2 regions of the Streptomyces sp. NPDC059201 genome follow, and region 1 is predicted to be linked to the other one. Evidence: predicted binding sites of a transcription regulator. Region 1 holds the regulator's gene; the other holds the start of a gene.

The links. The regulator HspR, encoded in region 1, represses chaperone genes until heat shock. The targets are predictions, from matches to a motif close to TTGAGNNNNNNNNNCTCAA.
Region 2: lon (endopeptidase La) is a predicted target of HspR. The motif match lies at 5,844-5,862, and genes of this name have one in related genera.

What each region holds. Positions count from the first base shown of each region.
Region 1 is NZ_JBHZBB010000007.1:107,534-114,682, forward strand. It holds gene clpB (ATP-dependent chaperone ClpB) at 2-2,587, opposite strand; gene ACFXMG_RS22790 (pyridoxamine 5'-phosphate oxidase family protein) at 2,715-3,119, shown strand; gene ACFXMG_RS22795 ((2Fe-2S)-binding protein) at 3,221-3,550, opposite strand; gene ACFXMG_RS22800 (helix-turn-helix transcriptional regulator) at 3,896-4,876, shown strand; gene ACFXMG_RS22805 (hypothetical protein) at 4,873-5,391, shown strand; gene ACFXMG_RS22810 (heat shock protein transcriptional repressor HspR) at 5,461-5,913, opposite strand; gene dnaJ (molecular chaperone DnaJ) at 5,918-7,096, opposite strand; gene grpE (nucleotide exchange factor GrpE) at 7,131-7,149, opposite strand, start outside.
Region 2 is NZ_JBHZBB010000008.1:417,985-425,133, reverse strand. It holds gene ACFXMG_RS26310 (response regulator transcription factor) at 1-371, opposite strand, end outside; gene ACFXMG_RS26305 (spermidine synthase) at 432-1,139, opposite strand; gene surE (5'/3'-nucleotidase SurE) at 1,264-2,382, opposite strand; gene ACFXMG_RS26295 (glycoside hydrolase family 3 protein) at 2,584-4,329, opposite strand; gene ACFXMG_RS26290 (TetR/AcrR family transcriptional regulator) at 4,543-5,184, shown strand; gene ACFXMG_RS26285 (hypothetical protein) at 5,207-5,722, opposite strand; gene lon (endopeptidase La) at 5,885-7,149, shown strand, end outside.

The DNA.
Region 1 (7,149 bases):
CTCACCGCGCCGCGCCCACGATCAGGCCGTCCTCGAACCGGTCCACGCGGACGGTGTCGCCGTCGCGGACCTCGCCCGCCAGGATCTCCCGGGCGAGCCGGTCGCCGATGGCCGTCTGGATGAGGCGGCGCAGCGGCCGGGCGCCGTACGCCGGGTCGTTGCCCTCCTCGGCCAGCCACTCCAGGGCCGCCGGGGTGACCTCCAGGGTGAGGCGGCGGTCGGCGAGCCGCTTGGCGAGCCGGTCGATCTGGAGGCGCGCGATGCGGCCCAGCTCGGCGCGGTCGAGCGCGGAGAAGACGACGAGGTCGTCGAGGCGGTTCAGGAACTCGGGCTTGAAGCTGGCCCGGACGACCTCCAGGACCCGCTGGTTCTTCTCCTCGTCGCCGGTCAGCGGGTCGACGAGGTACTGGCTGCCGAGGTTCGAGGTGAGGATCAGGATGGTGTTGCGGAAGTCCACCGTCCGGCCCTGCCCGTCGGTGAGCCGGCCGTCGTCGAGGACCTGGAGCAGGATGTCGAAGACCTCCGGGTGCGCCTTCTCCACCTCGTCGAGCAGCACGACGCTGTACGGACGCCGGCGCACCGCCTCGGTGAGCTGGCCGCCTTCCTCGTAGCCGACGTAGCCGGGGGGCGCGCCGACGAGCCGGGCGACGGAGTGCTTCTCGCCGTACTCCGACATGTCGATGCGGACCATGGCCCGCTCGTCGTCGAAGAGGAAGTCGGCGAGGGCCTTCGCCAGCTCGGTCTTGCCGACGCCGGTGGGGCCGAGGAAGAGGAAGGAGCCGGTGGGGCGGTCGGGGTCGGCGATCCCGGCGCGGGTGCGGCGCACGGCGTCGGAGACGGCCCGGACGGCCTCGGACTGGCCGATGAGCCGGCGGCCCAGCTCGTCCTCCATGCGGAGCAGCTTCTGCGTCTCGCCCTCCAGGAGGCGGCCGGCGGGGATGCCGGTCCAGGCGCCGACGACGTCGGCGATGTCGTCGGGGCCGACCTCCTCCTTGACCATGGTGTCCTTCTGGACCTCGCGCTCGGCCTCGGTGGCCTCGGCCAGCTCGCGCTCCAGGGTCGGGATCTCGCCGTAGAGCAGCTTGGAGGCGGTGTCGAAGTCGCCGTCGCGCTGGGCGCGCTCGGCGCGGCCGCGGGTCTCGTCGAGCCGTTCCTTCAGCTCGCCGACCCGGTTGAGGGACTGCTTCTCCTTCTCCCAGCGGGCGGTGAGGCCGCGCAGCTCCTCCTCGCGGTCGGCGAGGTCGCGGCGGAGCTTCTCCAGGCGCTGCACGCTGGCCGGGTCGGTCTCCTTGGCGAGGGCCAGCTCCTCCATGCGGAGCCGGTCGACGGAGCGCTGGAGCTCGTCGATCTCGACCGGGGAGGAGTCGATCTCCATGCGGAGCCGGGAGGCGGCCTCGTCGACGAGGTCGATGGCCTTGTCGGGGAGGAAGCGGGAGGTGATGTACCGGTCGGAGAGGGTCGCGGCGGCCACCAGGGCGGAGTCGTTGATCTGCACCTTGTGGTGGGCCTCGTACCGGCCCTTGAGGCCGCGGAGGATGGCGACGGTGTCCTCGACGGACGGCTCGGCGACGAGGACCTGCTGGAAGCGGCGTTCCAGGGCGGGGTCCTTCTCGATGCGCTCGCGGTACTCGTCGAGGGTGGTGGCGCCGACCATGCGGAGCTCGCCGCGGGCCAGCATGGGCTTGAGCATGTTGCCGGCGTCCATGGCGGAGTCGCCGCCCGCGCCCGCGCCGACGACGGTGTGCAGCTCGTCGATGAAGGTGATGATCTGGCCGTCGCTCTCCTTGATCTCGGAGAGGACGGTCTTCAGCCGCTCCTCGAACTCGCCGCGGTACTTGGCGCCGGCGACCATCGCTCCGAGGTCCAGGGAGACCAGCCGCTTGTTCCGCAGCGACTCGGGGACGTCGCCCTTCACGATCCGCTGGGCGAGGCCCTCGACGACGGCGGTCTTGCCGACGCCGGGCTCGCCGATGAGGACGGGGTTGTTCTTGGTGCGGCGGGACAGCACCTGCACGACGCGCCGGATCTCGTGGTCGCGGCCGATGACCGGGTCGAGCTTGCCCTCGCGGGCGGCGGCGGTGAAGTCCGTACCGAACTTCTCCAGGGCCTTGTACGAGCCCTCCGGGTCGGCGGTGGTCACGCGGCGGCCTCCTCTGGCCTTCTCGAAGGCGTCCTGGAGCCGGCGGGCGGTCGCGCCCTGCTGGTCGAGGAGCCGGCCGGCCTGCCCGCCCTGGGCGGCGAGGCCGATGAGCAGGTGCTCCGTGGACAGGAACTCGTCGCCGAGCCTCTTCGCGCGCTCGGCGGCGTCGGCGATGACGGCGAGCAGCTCGCGGTTGGGCTGCGGCGGCGCGACGGTCGAGCCGGTCACGCTGGGCAGGGCGGCGAGCAGCCGCTCCGCGCCGGCGCGGACGACGGCCTGGTCGGCCTCGACGGCGGCGAGCAGGTCGACGATGTTCTCGTTGTCCTGACCCGCCAGCAGCGCGAGAAGAAGATGGGCCGGGGTCAGATCGGCGTGCCCCTGGGACACGGCGCGGCTGCTCGCCGCGTTCAGCGCGTCCCGGCTCCTGTTGGTCAGTTCGGCGTCCACGTGCGGGGTCTCCTCCTGGGTGTGGTCCTCTGGGTCCTCGTCTGTTCTGACTCAGACAGCGTACATAAAGTTGAGTCTATTCCGCTCAAGGTATCGGAGGGGGGCGCGGCGGAGGTAGTTTCCGGGCATGGCGACTGACCCGCGGAACCCCACGGACTCGTATCTCGGCTTCTGGCGCGAGTACCACATGTGCACCCTGACCACCCCGCGCCCGGACGGCACCCCGCACGTGGTGGCCGTCGGCGTCACGTACGACCCCGGGAACGGGCTGGCGCGGGTCATCACCAACAAGCACAGCCGGAAGGTCGCGAACGTGCTCGCGGCCGGCGTGGAGGGCGCGCGGGTCGCGGTCTGCCAGGTCGACAAGGGGCGCTGGGCCACCCTGGAGGGCGTCGCCCGCGTCCGCACCGAGGCGGACACCGTCGCCGACGCGGTGGCCCGCTACGCGGACCGCTACGGCCGCACCCCGACGCCCAACCCCGACCGCGTCGTCATCGAGATCACCCTCACCCGGGCGATGGGCCGCGCGTAACCACCCCGGAAAAGCACAACGGCGCCATCGCGTTTCAGGTCCGCGATGGCGCCGTTGTGTGGGGGAAGCACCTGAGCGATCTACAACGACGGGGGAATCGCTCAGGCACTGCGGGGGGTGGCGGAGAGGGTCTCGGGCTCGAAGCGCGCCTCGACCGGCTGGTGGTCGCGCTGATCCAAGTTGACGAAGATCATGCCGTACCGGATGGCACAGCGAACGGGCTGTGGGGCGCCGCGCGGGCGGCGGAGGCAGCGATAGGCTCGAATGTCCTCATCGTCTCCACGGACGACCACGATCGGCTCGCCGAAGAGGGTGACCTTCAACGACTCGCCACGGCGCGGCACCGCGGTGACGAGGTCGATGAAGTGCCACCCGGACCGGTAAGCACTCGCCATCTCACGGCGGAAACGAGGGTCTTCGGGAACCGTCATGCCCTCACGGACCCCCATCCAGGGTCGGCCGCCGGCGCCGCGCCCCATCCGGGATCGGCGACCGCCGCCTGCCGCAGACCCCAACCCGGGTCCGCCAGGACGACCTTCGGCTGCGAACCCCACCCCGGGTCCTGGGTCACCGAGACCGCGCCCACAGCTGCAGCAGCCACCAGCGCGACACCGACTACGGTGCGTATGAGCTTCTTGGACATGACCGAGCAACCTCACTCGAAGGTGTGTAACTACCTGCTCCCCCGCAAGTCACGACGATCGCTCACTCCTCCCGTTTCCACCACTCGCCCAATGCATCATGTTCCTGTAATGCAAGAGCCTGGGGGTGTACGTATGCGAATAGAACCTACTAAAAAGGTGCATTCTCACACGCACGCAGACCTGTGCGAACCGGGCACTCGGCTCTACTCGGAAGCCCTCCGAGAAGGCCGGGTCGCCCGTTCCGAGATCTCGTCCGCTCCCTGCCTCATGGAGCTGGACCTGCTGCGCCCGGATCCCGACGACGCCGAATGGCTCCGCCCCGTCGCCCCGGCGGCCGCCCTCGCCCGGCTCCTCGACCCGCTGGAGAAGGAGATCCAGGAGCGCCGGCGGCTGACCCTCACCCTCGCCGACACCTTCGAACCCTTCATGGCCCTCGGCACCCGCGACCCCTCGATGACCCACGCCATCACCGTCCTCGAGGGGATGGAGCGGATCAACGACAGCCTGGACCGCGCCGTGGCCGAATGCTCCTCGGAGCTGCTCACCGTACAGCCCGGCAAGGGCCGCAGCGCCCACACCTTCGGTGAAGCCCTGCGCCGGGTACGGCCGTTGCTCGGCCGCGGCATCAAGATGCGCACGCTCTACCAGCACACCGCGCGCCACCAGCCCATCACCCTGGCGTACTTGGAGCGCATCGGCCCCGAGGTCGAGGTCCGGACCCTTGAGGAGATCATCGACCGGCTCATCATCGTCGACCGCAAGGTCGCCTTCGTCCCGGCCAGCCGCGACCGCACCATCGCCCTCGAACTCCGCCACCAGGGGCTCGTGGAGTACCTCGGCGGGGTCTTCGACCAGTTCTGGCTCCAGGCCACACCGCTGGACGCGCCCGTCACCTACCAGCCGCACCTCAGCGGCATCAGCGGCGTCCAGCGCTCCATAGCCCGCCTCCTCGTCGAAGGCCACGTCGACGAGGCCATCGCGCGCCGGCTCGGGATGAACGTGCGGACCTGTCGGGCGCACATCGCGAAGTTGGCGGCCACGCTGGGGAGTGGGAGCCGGGCGCAGCTCGGGTACCTGATCGCCCGGTCCGGCATTCTCGAACGGGGCGAATGACCATCGTGCACACACCATCTGACACGCCCTCCGACGCGCCTACGGTGCTCATCGCGCTCGACGGACCCGCCGGCACCCTCCGGGTCTCCGGGGACGGGCTGCCCGTCGTGGAGCTCGTACGGGCCCCGGGGACGCCCGCCGACGCCCACACGCCCATCGGCACGCGCAAGGGCGCTCTGCTGACCCTCACCGTCGACGGCGCGCCCGCCGTGATCCGGCCGTCCCGGGGGCGGCTGCTGCGGCGCTCGTACCGGGTGGACGTCCGCACCGGCGGCCTCCGCTACCGGCTCGTGCCCTGCTCGTACGGGGAGAGCCGGCTCAGCCGCGACGGGAAGGCGCTCGGCCTGCTGAGCTCCAGCGGCGACGGGCGGGTGATCGACGAGTGGGAGGCGGACACCGACCCCACCCCGCTCGACCTCGCCCTCGGCACCGCCCTCGCCGCCGCGTTCGGCACCGGCGCCGCGCCCTGGTGGGAGACCCTCGGCGACATCGTCGGCGAACTCATCGCGCCCTGAGCACGGGGGACACGCGAGAGGGCCCCTTCCCGGTCGGGAAGGGGCCCTCTCGGGTGTTCTCGCGCGGGGCTACTCGCCGCCGCGCTTCGGCGCCGGACGCCAGACCACCAGCGCGCTCGCCTGCTGCACGTCGGTGTACGGCACCAGATCGCGCCGGTACGAGGCATGCACCTGCGCCTCCCGCTGCCGCATCGCCGCCGCCGCGCCCTCGACCGCCGACGAGAGCTCGGCGACCCGCGCCTGGAGCGCCGCGACCTGGTTCTCCAGCTCGATGATGCGCTTGATGCCGGCCAGGTTGATGCCCTCGTCCTGCGACAACTGCTGCACCTGACGGAGCAGTTCGATGTCGCGGGCCGAGTAGCGGCGGCCCCGCCCGGCCGTGCGGTCCGGGGAGACCAGGCCCAGGCGGTCGTACTGGCGCAGGGTCTGCGGATGCAGTCCCGACAGCTGTGCCGCCACCGAGATGACGTACACCGGGGTCTCGTCGGTCAGTTCGTACGGATTGCGTCGGCGCCCGTCCACCGCGTCACGCTCCCTTCGCCGCCTCGAACAGCTCCGCCCTGGGGTCCGTCGAGACGGTCGCCTCGCGGTAGGTCTCCAGGGCCTCGCGGGCCTTGTCGTCCAGCTCCTTCGGCACCGCGACCTCCACCGTCACCAGCAGGTCGCCGCGGGTGCCGTCCTTGCGGACCGCGCCCTTGCCGCGGGCGCGCATGGTCCGGCCGTTCGGCGTGCCCGCGGGCAGCTTGAGCGTGACCGCGGGGCCGCCGAGGGTCGGGACCTTGATCTCGCCGCCGAGCGCCGCCTCCGTGAAGGAGACCGGCACGGTCACGGTGAGGTTGTCGTCCTTGCGCCCGAAGACCGGGTGGGAGTCGACGTGCACGACGACGAACAGGTCGCCGTGCGGCCCGCCGCGCTCGCCCGGGGCGCCCTTGCCGCGCAGCCGGATCTTCTGCCCGTCGGAGACGCCCGCCGGGATCCGGACCTGCATGGTCCGCGAGGACTTGGCCCGGCCGGAGCCCTTGCAGACCTCGCAGGGGTGCTCGGCGATCAGGCCGCGGCCCTTGCAGTCCACGCACGGGTCGGTCAGCGAGAAGGACCCGCTGCCGCCGCGCGAGACCTGGCCGGTGCCGACGCAGGTCGGGCACACCCGGGGGGTGCCGTTCTTGTCGCCGGTGCCCGAACAGGCCGTGCAGGGCTGCTGGCTGGACATCCGCAGGGGCACGGTCGCGCCCTCGATGGCCTCGGTGAAGCTGAGCGTCACCTCGGACTCGATGTCCTGGCCGCGCCGGGGCTGGGTGCGGGCACCCGCGCCGCCGCCGCGGTTGAACAGGCCGCCGAAGACGTCCCCGATGCCTCCGCCGCCGCCGAAGCCGCCCGCGCCGCCCTGGGCGCCGCCTCCGAAGAGGTCGCCCAGGTCGAAGTTGAACGAGCCGCCGCCCCCGGGCCCGCCGGCTCTGAAGCCGCCGTTCCCGAAGAGCGCGCGCGCCTCGTCGTACTCCTTGCGCTTCTTGGGGTCACCGAGGACGTCGTTCGCCTCGGAGATCTCCTTGAAGCGCTCCTCGGCCTTGGTGTCGCCCTTGTTGGCGTCCGGATGGTTCTCGCGGGCGAGCTTCCGGTACGCCTTCTTGATCTCGGCCTCGGTGGCGTCCTTGGGGACGCCGAGGACCTTGTAGTAGTCCTTCTCGACGAAGTCCTTCGTGCTCATCGACGTCCCTCCTCCCGCGTACGGGTACGGCTTCTTACTCGCTGTCCTTGTCG
Region 2 (7,149 bases), on a different contig from region 1:
TCGCGCATGGAGAAAGGCTTTGTCATGTAGTCGTCGGCGCCGACCCCCAGACCGACCAGCATGTCGGTCTCGTCGTCCCGCGCCGTGAGCATCAGCACCGGCACCGGGCGCTGCGCCTGCACGCGCCGGCAGACCTCCAGCCCGTCGAAACCGGGCAGCATCACGTCGAGGACCATCAGGTCCGGCTGCCACGCCTCCGCGGCGTCCACGGCCGCCGGTCCGTCGGTCGCCGTCTGCACGAGGAAGCCCTCCGCGCGCAGCCGGGCGGAGATCGCCTCCACGATCGTCGGGTCGTCCTCGACGACCAGGACGCGCCGCTGGGCCCCCGGAGTCGCCGCCGCACCGTGGTGAGTGGTGTGTGTCTGCTCCATTGCCCCGCCTCGCGTCGCCGATGTCGGTGCAGCAGCCTAGAGGTACCCGCGCCGTCCCGGCTACGCAGGACGGATGCCGAGGTGGACCACGTCCGGGACGCCCCGGGCAACCGGGACCTCTTCCGTCCGTACCCCGCTGAATCCGGCATTCCGCAATGACTCTTCGAAATCGCCGGACGGCCGCGCCGACCACACGGCGAGCACCCCGCCGGGGTTCAGACGGGCCGCGCAGGACGCCAACCCCCTTGGCCCGTAAAGGGATTCGTTGTCCTCGGTGACCGTCCAGTCCGGGCCGTTGTCGATGTCCAGACAGAGAGCGTCGTACGTGTCGGGGGAGGTCTCCAGATGCGCCACGAGGTCCGTGTGCAGGATCACGGTCCGTTCGTCGGCGAGGGCGCGTCCGGAGAGCGAGGCGAGCGGCCCGCTCCGGTGCCAGTCGATGATCGCCTCCTCGCGCTCGACCACCGCGATCCGCCCCCAGCGGGGGTCGGCTGCGGCGTGCAGGAGCGAGAAGCCGACGCCGAGCCCGCCGATCAGGACGGCGGCGCCGGCCCGCGCCCGCTCGGGCAGCGCCTCCATCGCCGCGTCCACGAGCAGCCGCTCGGAGCGCCCGTCGGAGGTGTCCATCAGGAAGGTCCCGTTGGCGATGATCTCGAAGTCGGTACGGTCCCCGGCATCCCGACGTCTCAGCACGACCTCGCCGTACGGGCCCTCGCGGCGGTCGAGGGTGACGGGGCTGCCGGCGGTGATGCTGGCGGGGCTGTCCATGGGCGGTCACTCCGTGTCTCGTCGTGCGCTACGCGGTGTACCGGCCATCCTCGCGGAGCGGGGACGGCCGGGACAAACACGTTTCGCGGTCAGAGGGTGACGCAGAGGTCCCGCCGCCGGGCGGTCACGCGCGCGGCGCCTCGCGCTCCACGTACCGCTGGACCGCCTTCAGCTCCCGCCGGGCGTCGACCGGACTGCCGTAGGTGCGGTCCCAGGTGATCGGGGCGATGGTGACGTGCCCCTTGGTGAGCAGCCAGGTGGAGTCGGCGTCCCTGCGGTTCTCGACGCACTCGCCCGTGCTCTTGCCGTCCGCGCTCGCGTCGCCCGTGCACAGGCCGAGGGCGATGTCGAAGGTGTCGCCGGAGCCGCGCTGCTCGTACGCGTGGAAGGCGACGGCCCCGTCGCCGACCCGGGTCCAGACCGGGGCCTTCGCCTTCTGGCCGGCGCTCACGTCCGGGTAGTCGACCTTGAGGGCGAAGGCGGAGGTCAGCAGCCCGCGCGCGGTGAGGCCCGCGACGAGGCGGGCACCGAACTCGGCGTGCGCGCGGTAGTTCTCGCGCGGGAAGTACAGCTGGCTCGCATCCCCGGAGGAGGAGAAGGCGATCGCCGGGACGTCCTGGTCGATCGCGGCGACGGCTGCGCCGACGGTGCCGGAGTCGTTGACGTTGGCGGAGACGTTCGGGCCCGAGTTGATGCCGCTGAGGACCAGGTCGGGGGCGCCCCGCCAGCCCACCTTCGCCGCCAGCCCGCCGCGCAGGGCCAGCTTCACGGTGTCCGCCGGGGTCGCGCTGGGCGAGTCGGGCGCGCAGGCGCCCTCGGCGACGCACACGCCGAAGACCGCGCCCTTGGACGGCGCGCCGGCGCAGTCGTTCTCGTAACCGGCGGGCAGGGCGGTACGGCGCTGAGCGGTGAGGGCCCCGCCGTTGGTCACGGCCGTGCCCTTCCCGGACTGCACCTGCCAGGGGGCCATCACCACGACGTCCGCCCCCGCGGCGCACATCGCACGGCGGAGCTCGTACAGCCCGAGCCCGTCGGAGTTGCTCGCCTTCGCGGCTCTCATGGAGTCGTCGTTGGAGATGAGGATCCGCAACCCGGCAAGCGGGCGCGAGTGCTGGGGCTGGTGGTGGGACTGGGGCTGAGGCTGGGGCTTCGCCCGGTCCGCCGCGGGGGTGGTCGCGAAGGCGGTGGCGCCCAGGCCGGCGAGTACGGCTGCTGCTGCGGTCAGCGCGAGGGTACGGCGCATGGCGGTGCGTCCTTTCATGGGCATGACAGGTTGGTGGCGGTGCCGATGTGGTGGATCCGGGGCCCGGCCCCCCACGGGCGGGCCCCGGATCGCGTGCGGGGCCGTCAGGTCCCCGCGGTCTGTGGCTGGATCCGGCAGGTTGGATCCAGAAGGTTGGATCCAGGCTTTCGGGCCTGGGATCCAATGGCTGGTTCTCTCGGGTCAGAGCTCCAGGCCGTGCCCATGCGCGAAGACCGGATCCACCGTGTCGTTCGGCACGTCGGGCCGCGCCGCGCGGACCGCGTCCATCGAGCGCGGGAGTTCGAAGGGGAGGCGGCCTTCCGCGCGGGCGCGGCCGAACGCGACATCGAGGAGGGCGGCGTCGCTCGCGCCGTAGTCGGCGAGGAGGGCGGCGGCTTGGGTGGCGATCTCGGGGAGGACGGCGGGGCGTTCCAGGTTGACGCAGACGACGGTGGGGACTGTGGCCAGCAGGGCGAGGATGCGGCCGAGTTCCGGTTCCTCGAAGGCGAGGGTGCCGGAGTGGAAGAAGGACTCGAAGCGGCCGGGGCGGTCCTCGTAGGGGGTGCGGAGGCGGAGGACGGCGAGGTCGGCCTCTTCCGGGGCGGCGACGACCTCGCCGTACGCCGCCGCGATCTCGGGGTCGACGCCCTCGACGTACAGCCGGGGGCGGCCGGAGAGCGGCAGGGGGCCGCTGGTGAGGACGGTCAGCGAGCGGCGCTGCGCGGCGGCGCCGGCGGCGGTGAAGTCGGTGCGGCCGACGGTCTCGGCGGCCTCGTCGGGGTCGACGTACCGCCGCTCGTCGAAGAGGCCGAGCAGGAACTTCTCGCGCAGCAGGCGGCGTACGGAGGCGTCGACGCGGGCCTCGGGGATCCGGCCGGAGGCCATCAGCTCCACGATCACCTCGGGGCACTGCTCGCCGCCGAACTGGTCCACGCCCGCGTCCAGCGCCTTCGCGGTCCGTTCGGCGACGCTCAGGTGCTCGACGCCCCAGGCGCGGGCCTCGTGCGGCTCGCCGAAGATCACCGAGTCGGTGAGGAGGCCCCAGTCGGCGCAGACGATCCCGCCGAAGCCGAGTTCCTCGCGGAGCAGGCCGGTGATGACGCCCTTGTTGAAGCCGAATCCGACCTCCTCCCAGTCGGTGCCGATCGGCTGTCCGTAGTACGGCATCATCTGCGAGCAGCCGGCGGCGATCGCGGCCCTGAAGGGCTCCAGGTGCAGGTCGCGCAGGCCGCCCGGGTAGACCTGCTCCTTGCCGTGCGGGAAGTGCGGGTCCTCGCCGTCCTTCTGCGGGCCGCCGCCCGGGAAGTGCTTGACCATCGCGGCCACCGAGTCCGGGCCGAGCGTCTCGCCCTGGAGGCCGCGGACGTACGCCTCCACCAGCTCGCCGGTCAGCTTGGCGTCGGAGCCGAAGGTGCCGGACTGGCGGGACCAGCGGGGCTCGGTCGCGAGGTCGATCTGCGGGTGGAGCGCGGTGCGGAAGCCGACGGAGAGGTACTCGCGGCGGACGGTGTCGGCGAAGCGGAAGACCAGCTCCGGATCGCGGACGGCGGCGAGGCCGAGGGCCTCGGGCCAGGCGGAGAAGGCGCCGGAGTTGAAGGAGGCGCCGATGTTGTCGGTGAAGGCGTGGCGCGGGTCGGTGGAGAGGCTGACCGGGATGCCGAGCCGGGTGCCGGCCGCGAGCTCCTGGATCGCGTTGTGCCACTGGGCCATCTCGCGGGCGCCGTGGCTGCCGAGGAGGTTGAAGTGGGTGAGGCCGCGTCCGGCGATGAGTTCCGGGGTGGTGAACCGGGAGAGCGCGGCGTCGGGCTCGGTGACGGGGGTGCCGTCCGGGTTCATCGTCAGGATCGTGTGGAAGAGCTGTCCGGCCTTCTCCTCCGGAGTCATCCGGGCGAGGAGGTCCTCGACGCGCTCGTCCACGGGGCGACCGGCGTCCTGATAGGGGTGCATCGCGTCCGTACCTGACCTTTCGTGACCGAGCGGACGGGTTCACGGGGTCGGCGTACCGCGCTCCCGGGGCCCGTGCGGGGCTCCGCCGGGTGCGGCGCCGCTCTCGACGGGGCTCAGGCTAAGCGCGAAAACCGAGTGGGTACTAGGTTTGTCATATGTGAGCTGGATCACAGGGTGAGGGGGTGGGTTACGCGGCGCGGCTAAGGTGGCCGCATGCCGGAGAAGAAGGTCACCGCGACCGCCAAAAGCGCAGGTCGCGGCAGCTATGCCGTCGGTGACGCCCGCCGTCGGCTGATCCTGGACACCGCCGTCGAGCACTTCGGGAAGTGGGGGTTCCACGCCTCCTCCCTCGCCCGCATCGCCCACGACTGCGGCATCACCCAGGGCGGCCTGCTGCACCACTTCCGCAGCAAGGAGGACCTCCTCCTCTCGGTCCTGGCGCAGAGCGAGGAGCATGACGTCGAGCGCCTCTTCAGCACCGAGCTGGAGTCGTACGCGGCGTTCCTCGACGCGCTGGTCCGGCTGATCGAGGACAACACCCGGCGCCCCGGCATCGTCCGCATGTTCAACGTCCTCGTCGGCGAGTCCGGGAACGTCGGCCACCCCGCCCACGCGTACTTCAAGGAGCGGTACGCGCGCGTGCTCGCCCACAGCGTCGACCGCCTGGAGGACGCCGTCCGGCGCGGCGAACTCCGCCCTGGCCTCGACTGCCAGGGCATCGCCCAGGAGTACCTCGCCGTCATGGACGGCCTCCAGATCCAGTGGGCCCTGGCCCCGGACTCCATGGACATGCCCACCCGCGTACGGGCCTACCTGCAACGCCAGTACGAGTCGATCCGCGCGACGGCGGACTAGCCCGCGCCCGCCGGCCCGCCGTTCACGGGGAGGTCGGGGGGCCGCCCTCGGGGAGGGCGTCGAAGACGCGTTGGAGGGCGGCGGGGCGTTCGCCGTCGTCGGCGATCACGACGCGGTCGTCGTACGTCACGGAGTACTGGAAGCCGTCGGCGACGGGCCGGCCGGACGGCCGGTCGGGCACGCGCGCGTAGGCGGGGTCCGTGAGGGCCGCGCGGAGTTCGGCCAGCGCTTCGGGGGTCATCCGCCCGTCGCGCGGTTCCTTGTTCCGGGACCGGAGGGTCCAGGACCCGTCCTCGCGGACGACGAGCCGGTTGTCCACCCCGGCGAAGCCCCCGCTCACCCCCACCTCCACCAGTACGGCCCCGGCCCGGGGCTCCGTGGTCGCCGTGCCGTGCGTCCCCGTGGCCCCGCCGCCCCGATCCGCCGAACCCGGCACACCGGCCTCGGCGCACCCGCCGACCCCCAGGACCACCGCCACCGCCACGGCCGGCACCGCACCCCACACCCGCCCGCGCCCGCGCGCCACACCACTCTCCATGCCCCCGAGCATGCCCACCCCCAGCCCCCTGCGCAGCCGGAACGCGCCAGGCCGCGCACGGCTCCACGGGTGATCGCTCACAGCGAACACCCCCCGGGGAACATTCACGCGCTCACATGCATTGAGTCGGCATAGCTCAACTTGACTGCCGAAGGGGAGATCATGGCTTCTGAGTCCGAGGTGTCCGTGCCGCTGACGGTGCCTGTGCTGCCGCTCGATGACGAGGTCGTGCTGCCTGGAATGGTGGTGCCGCTGGATCTGTCGGACAACGATGTGCGGGCCGCTGTGGAGGCGGCTCAGGCGGCTGCTCGTGGGGGGAGTGGGAAGCCGCGGGTGTTGTTGGTGCCGCGGGTGGACGGGACGTACGCGGGGATCGGGGTGCTCGGGATCGTCGAGCAGGTCGGGCGGCTGTCGGACGGGGATCCCGGCGCGCTGATCCGGGGTATCGGGCGCGTGCGCATCGGGGCCGGGACGACCGGGCCCGGCGGGGCGCTCTGGGTCGAGGGGAGCGTCGTCGAGGAGACCGTGCCCGATCCGCTGCCCGGCTCCGTGGCCGAGCTGGTCAAGGAGTACAAGGCGCTCGCCACCAGCTGGCTGAAGAAGCGCGGCGCCTGGCAGGTCGTCGACCGCGTCCAGCAGATCGACGGCGTCGGCGCGCTCGCCGACAACTCCGGGTACTCGCCCTTCCTCGGCGTCGAGCAGAAGGTCGCGCTCCTGGAGACCGCCGACCCCGTCGCCCGCCTCAGGCTCGCCACCGCCCAGCTCCGCGAGCACCTCGCCGAGCAGGACGTCGCCGAGACCATCGCCAAGGACGTCCAGGAGGGCGTCGACAAGCAGCAGCGCGAGTTCCTGCTGCGCCGCCAGCTCGAAGCCGTACGCAAGGAGCTGCGCGAGCTCAACGGCGAGAAGGACGGCGAGGAGTCCGACGACTACCGCGCGCGCGTGGAGGCCGCCGACCTGCCCGAGAGCGTCCGCGAGGCCGCGCTCAAGGAGGTCGACAAGCTGGAGCGGTCCAGCGACCAGTCGCCCGAGGGCTCCTGGATCCGGACCTGGCTCGACACCGTCCTCGAACTGCCGTGGAACGAGCGGACCGAGGACCGGTACGACATCCAGGACGCCCGCGCCGTCCTGGACGCCGAGCACGCCGGCCTTGAGGACGTGAAGGAGCGCATCACCGAGTACCTCGCCGTGCGCAAGCGGCGCTCCGAGCGCGGGCTCGGCGTCGTCGGCGGGCGGCGCGGCGGCGCCGTGCTCGCGCTCGTCGGCCCGCCCGGCGTCGGCAAGACCTCAGTCGCCGAGTCCGTCGCCCACGCGATGGGTCGGAAGTTCGTGCGCGTCGCCCTCGGCGGCGTACGCGACGAGGCCGAGATCCGCGGCCACCGGAGGACGTACGTCGGCGCCCTGCCCGGCCGGATCGTGCGGGCGGT